Linked DNA regions of Rubripirellula amarantea. The protein of the gene in region 1 binds, or shares a complex with, the protein of each later gene. Links are inferred from orthologs where the notes say so. Each region holds a gene or a part of one and is shown in the gene's direction. Other genes may lie near its edges.

Region 1 (3,136 bases):
CAATTGCCTTCCCGACGGTCCGTTCCTACGATCCGGCGTTCGCCTACGAAGTGATCGTGATCATCCAGGAAGGCCTCAAGCGGATGTACCAGGATGGCGAAGAGTGCATCTATTACATCACCGCCGAAAACGATGAGTACGAGCATCCGTCGATGCCTGAAGGTTGTGCCGAAGGCATCATCAAGGGAATCTACAAGTTCCAAAGTCGCGAAGTCGACTCGGCGAAAGCACGCGTTCAACTATTCGGCAGCGGTGCTATCCTCAATTGTGCATTGAAAGCGCAAGAGATTCTCGCCGAGCAATACAACATCGCCAGCGATGTTTGGAGCGTGACGTCGTACACTCAACTGCGGCGCGATGCAGATGCTTGCGATCGTTGGAACATGCTGCACCCCACTGAAACGCCTCGCAAAAGTTACATCGAGGAAGTGCTTGAGGGAGTCGAAGGACCGTTCATTTCGTCCAGCGATTACGTCAAGGCACTCGGCGAGCAGCTTCAGCCGTGGATCCCAGGCGATTATTACGTCCTAGGTACCGATGGCATGGGCCGCAGCGAAACTCGAGAAGCCCTTCGCCGTCACTTTGAAGTCGATGCGGAATCTATCACGATTGCTGCGTTGAGCCGTTTGTCGAAGGCTGGCGTCTTTGATTCGAAGGAGGTCGCTGCGGCGATCAAAGATCTCGGATTTGATGCCGAGAAACCGAATCCGTACTTCGCTTAACGAGACGGCGTGTGATCGCTCTCTCGTTTGCTAGAACCCTATTTCAATACCTAATTCTTAACACCTATCTCTTATGGCAACCGAAGTAAAACTTCCCGAACTTGGCGACGGCATCGAATCAGGCGATGTGCTTGAAATTTTTGTTTCGGTGGGTGATGTCATCACTGCCGGTCAAGACGTCGTTGAGATGGAAACCGACAAGGCAACGGTTCCCGTTCCGTCGTCGTTAGGTGGCAAGGTTACGAAAATCTTGGTGGCTGAAGGCGATACGGTGGCGATCGGTGGAGGTCTACTTGAAGTGGAAGCTGCCGAAGGCGCCGCGGCACCTGCCGCCCCCGAGGCTCCTAAAGAACCGGCTGCGAAGGCACCGGAACCACCAGCACCTCAGCCATCTGCACCTGCTACGCCAGTGGCGAAGACGCCTGAACCAGCACCGGCTGCTCCAGCACCGGCTGCTCCAGCACCCGTTACTCCGGCTCCAGCAGCAACCCCGGCCCCGGTTGCACCGCCAGCACCCGAGCCGGCTGCTCCCTTAGCATCGGCCTCGTCTGGCAACATCGCAGCCGGACCTGCGATTCGTCGTTTCGCTCGCGAAGTAGGTGTCGACTTGGCGAACGTCACTGGTTCAGCGGATGGCGGGCGGATCACTCGCGATGACGTGCTAGCCGTTGTTCGATCGGCCAGTAAATCCGCTGCCGCAGCACCAGCGGCTTCGGCCGCTTCACCCGGTGCTGCCTCGTCCTCACAGCCGCTTCCTGGTACCGCTGATGCAGATGACTTCGGTCCGATCAGCGTGGAACGGATGAGCAAGATTCGCAAGACGATCTCGCGTCAGATGCACGCAAGTTGGTCGACGGTTCCTCGCGTGACCAACTTCGATGATGCTGATATCACCAACTTGGAACAATTGCGTCAATCGAGTAAAGATGACTATGCGGCTCAAGGCTTAAAGCTGACCACGATGCCGTTCTTGATCAAAGCCGTCGCGACAGCGCTTCGTCATCATCCTTCGATGAACGCCATCATCGACGAGCAAAACGAGCAGATCATCTACAAGAACTACGTCAACGTTGGTATCGCAGTTGATACCGACCGTGGGCTCGTCGTTCCCGTCATGAAGAACGCTGACCGGATGGCGGTTCCTGAGGTCACTCGCTCGCTTGCAGAAATGGCAGGCAAGGTTCGTGGCGGTAATTTCGGAGTCAATGATTTGAAGGGCGGTTCCTTCACCATCAGCAACCTTGGTGCGATTGGTGGTCAGTATTCGACGCCCATCGTGAATGTTCCCGAGGTCGCTATCTTGCTTGTCGGACGTAGTCGCAAGCTTCCTGTGGTAATGCCCGATGACTCGATTAAACCTCGTTTGATGATGCCTCTGAGCTTGTCTTATGACCATCGTTTGGTTGACGGTGGTACGGCGGCACGATTCCTCAACGACGTGATCGGTTATCTTGAAGCTCCCAGCCGATTGCTTTTGGCTCTGTAGTCGAAACTAGTTCTGGCGTCCGGGATCGGATAAAACGTAGCAGTTCCGAGTATCGCTCACCATTTGCGTGAGCGATCTCACGCCCTTTGCCTACGAGATTTGCCCGATGCCGTTGAAACTTCTTAGTACCTTCTGGATGGTTCTCGTTCTATGCTCGGCTACCATGGCTGAGGACTGGACGTACTTTCGAGGCCCAACCGGACTGGCCGTGTCCGACGCTACGGACGTTCCAACGGATGTTTCGCCGACCAATGGCGTCGTTTGGAAGTCCGATTTGCCAGGCAAGGCTTGGTCGTCGCCGGTCGTTCGCGGTAATCGCATCTATGTGACCACTGCGGTGCCAGTTGGCGAAGAGGTCGTTAGCGTCGAGGAAAAATTTTCCAAGCAGACGACCAATCCTTATTCACTGCGGGCGATGTGTTTGGACCTAGCAACGGGACAGGTCATCTGGGATCAGGAAACCTCTCAGGTTCCAGCCGGTGTTTCGATCCATCCAAAAAATTCACACGCCAGTGGTACGCCGATCGTCACCGACGATCGGTTGTTCGTTCACTTTGGTGCCTACGGAACTGCAGCCCTCGATTTGGATGGGAATGTCCTTTGGCAGCGAACGGTCGAGTATGCTCCAGTGCATGGGAGTGGTGGTTCACCGATCTTGTGGAATGATCAACTGATCTTTAATTGTGACGGTGGCGATCAGGCGTTTGTTGTCTCACTCGATTCCGCGACGGGAAGCGAGCAATGGCGAACGCCACGAGATGATCAAGGCGAACGGACCTTTTCGTTTTCAACGCCGGTCGTCATCAATACCGGCCGTCGCCATACCTTGGTCAGTGCCGCCAGTCATGCGGCCTACGGATACGATCCCAAAACGGGAAAGCAACTTTGGAAGGTGCGTTATCCGAATAAGTGGTCCGTCGTTCCGCAG
Region 2 (3,173 bases), 1.2 Mb from region 1 along the record:
TGGAAAAGCAAAAGATCAAGCACTACTACGGCCTCGGTGAACGTCAACTTCGCCGTTATTTCGATTCCGTAGGGCATAAGCCGGGCAACACCGGTGAATTGCTGCTTCTGATGTGCGAGCGCCGCCTCGACAACGTTGTCCGCCGCGTCGGGTTCACCAAGACTCGTCCCCAAGCACGTCAGGGCATTGTCCACGGTCACTTTCACGTCAACGGCGCGAAGGTTACCAAGCCCAGCTACATCCTTCGTCCTGGCGATATTATCGAAGTTCGTGGTCGCGAAAATCTTAAGAATCTGTACCGCGGCGTGATCGCCAATGCTTCGCCCGACGCACTCGATTGGGTGACTTTCGATAGCGAAAACTTGAAGGCAACTGTTCTGGGACTTCCGGGCGCAAGCGACATCAGTCTGCCCGTGGACGCCAACAGCGTCGTCGAATTCCTGTCACGCTAATTTCTTTCCATCCATTCCGGGCTCGGGCAATTCAAAAAAATGCCTGCCGCCTACAATGAGACTGCGAAAGCTCAACAATCCGCATGGACGCTTTCGTCCGTGCGGATTTTTTGTAGGCCTGTGACTCATTCGCAGCCCCCTGTCATCATCTTCCTAGTTTGGTCGAAGTCATAAATCATGCATGCTCCTGTTGTTGTTCTCGGTGGTGGTCCCGGTGGTTATGCGGCTGCCTTCTTGGCGGCTGACGAAGGCCTTGAAGTCACCATTGTTGAAGCCTCACCTACTCTCGGTGGCACCTGCTTGCTTCGTGGATGTATCCCTTCCAAAGCACTGCTGCATGTCGCGAAGGTCATCGCCGAAGTTGATGAACTACGAGCCGACTGGGGTGTGGTGTACGAGGGCAAGCCCGCAATTGATGTCGATAAGGTTCGAGCCCGCAAGGACAAGGTCATTTCCAACTTGACCGGCGGACTAGGCAATCTTGCCAAGCGACGAAACGTTACCGTGATTCAAGCTCGCGGAACGTTCGTGAATTCGACAACACTGAAACTCGAAGGCGATCACGAGTCAATTCCCGAAGGTGGTCAACTTACTTTCGATCACTGCATTCTGGCGACCGGCAGCGTCCCAGCGATGCCGCCTGTCTTTGACATCGGCAGCGACCGCGTCATGGACAGCACCGGTGCTTTGAAGCTTGTCGACATTCCCGAAACGTTGCTGGTCATTGGTGGTGGCTACATTGGCTTGGAAATGGGAAGCGTCTATGCCCATCTTGGTTCCAAAGTGTCGGTCGTTGAAATGACCGAAGGATTGCTTCCGGGTGCGGATCGAGATCTGGTCAAGCCGCTAGCGAAGAAGATCGACCAGATGTGCGAAGGTCGTGTGTTCCTGAACACGAAGGTTGGTTCGTTGTCCGAAACAGGCGACAAGATCGAAGTGACCTTTGAAGGCCCCGGTAAATTCGGTCACGAACAATTCGATCGCGTCTTGGTTAGCATTGGTCGACGCCCTGTAACGCGTGGCCTAGGTCTTGAAAACACGTCCGTCGTTGTCAACGAACGAGGCTTCGTCGAATGTGACAATCAACAACGAACTGCCGACCCACACATCTTTGCCATTGGCGATGTTGCGGGCGATCCTATGCTCGCTCACAAAGCGACCCATGAAGGACGCATCGCTGCTGAAGTGATTGCTGGAAAAGCCGTCGCCTTTGACAAAGTTGCAATTCCCGCAGTCGTGTTTACCGATCCCGAAATCGCTTGGGCGGGACTCACCGAGGAAGAAGCCAAACGCGATGGCATTGAAGTTGAAGTCAATGTTTATCCATGGGCGGCCAGCGGTCGGGCTCAAGCTTTGGGAATCACAAATGGCCTTACCAAGTGGCTTGTTGATCCCAACACCCAACGTGTTTTAGGCTGCGGTATTGTCGGCAGTGGGGCTGGCGAATTGATTGCTGAAGCGGTGCTGGCGATCGAGATGGGCTGCGAAGTACACGACATCACCGACAGCATTCACCCACACCCAACGCTTAGCGAGACGTTGATGAACGCGGGCGAAGTCCACTTTGGTACGGCTACTGAGATCTACAAGCCGAAGAAGAAACCAGCGGCCGTATAGGAACTTCCCAGCCATAAACTTTAGCAAGCCGCTAATAACGAACAGACAGTCGACACCATTTGGGATCCTGTCTGGTGAGCGTTTTGGCAAACTGAAGCGAGTTTGCCCAACGCCTTGCTGCTGGAAATCGTCTATTCCCACATGCCCCATTTGATCACGGCACGTTTCCAATCTTCGATGAGTGCCGTCAGTAGAAACGTGGCATTGGACCAATAGCGAGGAATCAATCGCTTGGGGTCCGTCATCATGCGATACCCCCATTCCATGCCAGTCTTCTGACACCACCGGGGTGCTCGTGTTGCGGTACCGGCAATGAAGTCGAACGATGCCCCCAGTTGAATGCTCACGGGCACGCCTAGCTTCGCGTAGTTTTCATGGATCCACTTTTCGCCCTTGGGTTGACCAAAGGCAACCAATAGAAGTTTCGCGCCGGATTCACGAATGCGAGCGGCTTGGCTTGCGCGTTCTAACTCGCTGAGTTCACGGTAGGGAGGTGATTCCACGCCGGCGACCTTGAGCCCCGGGAACTGCTTGGTCAATTTCTCTGCCGCCGTTGCTCCCACACCGGGCATTCCACCTAGGAAGTAAATGCCCCAACCCTTTTTGGCTGCCATCTCAGCAAGCGTGTAGATCATTTCGCTACCAGCGACTCGCTCGGGCAGTGGATGTTCACCGATGCGACTTCGCCAGACGATTGGCTGACCATCAGCGAGAATCAAATCGGCATCGCGTGTAACCTCCGGCATCGCGGCATCGCGATGATGCAACATCACGTAATTCAGATTTGCGGTGATTACGTAGCTAGGTGCGTCTCGCTCAATCAATTCACCAATTTTTTCAACCGCTTCTTCAAGCGTGACGTTATCGAAAGGCACGTCCCAAACCATTGTCCGCGAGGGAGCTTGCCATGGCTTCCTCGTTGCCGGCGCGCCCGCAGTCGTCGTGTTTTTCGTATCGGCTGACACGGGCAGGACGACCGTGGGCGGAACCACCACGGGTGGCGTAACCAAGGCCGGAAAATCATGGTTGGGGTTGGACGGCGTGATCGACATGAACTTGGAAACGAAAAACGAGAAGACGGACCCACTGCGCTTAACCCTAGAA

The links.
Region 2: the proteins of Pla22_RS02135 (region 1) and lpdA are in contact, whole or in part, in a crystal structure (PDB 1EBD), measured with the Geobacillus stearothermophilus proteins. The link is inferred for Rubripirellula amarantea from one-to-one orthologs. Residues at the interface, in WP_033016211.1 of Geobacillus stearothermophilus: Ile130, Ala131, Met132, Pro133, Arg136, Arg140, Glu141, Asn155, Arg157; in WP_049624544.1 of Geobacillus stearothermophilus: Pro340, Ser341, Asp344, Tyr345, Arg403, Asp406, Val408, Glu431, Ala432, Gly433, Asp438.

What each region holds. Positions count from the first base shown.
Region 1 is NZ_SJPI01000001.1:574,378-577,513, reverse strand. Bases 190-3,001 are described here. They hold Pla22_RS02135 (2-oxo acid dehydrogenase subunit E2), read left to right. Parts: upstream 190-795; coding sequence 796-2,208; downstream 2,209-3,001. Other genes in these bases: Pla22_RS02130 (PQQ-like beta-propeller repeat protein), read left to right, coding at 2,315-3,001; aceE (pyruvate dehydrogenase (acetyl-transferring), homodimeric type), read left to right, coding at 190-722. Also shown: more of aceE, read left to right, coding at 1-189; more of Pla22_RS02130, read left to right, coding at 3,002-3,136.
Region 2 is NZ_SJPI01000001.1:1,803,732-1,806,904, reverse strand. What follows is about bases 1-2,849. They hold lpdA (dihydrolipoyl dehydrogenase), read left to right. Parts: upstream 1-629; coding sequence 630-2,069; downstream 2,070-2,849. Other genes in these bases: Pla22_RS06555 (WecB/TagA/CpsF family glycosyltransferase), read right to left, coding at 2,201-2,849; rpsD (30S ribosomal protein S4), read left to right, coding at 1-452. Outside these bases: more of Pla22_RS06555, read right to left, coding at 2,850-3,121. UniProt on the Escherichia coli protein: Lipoamide dehydrogenase is a component of the glycine cleavage system as well as of the alpha-ketoacid dehydrogenase complexes.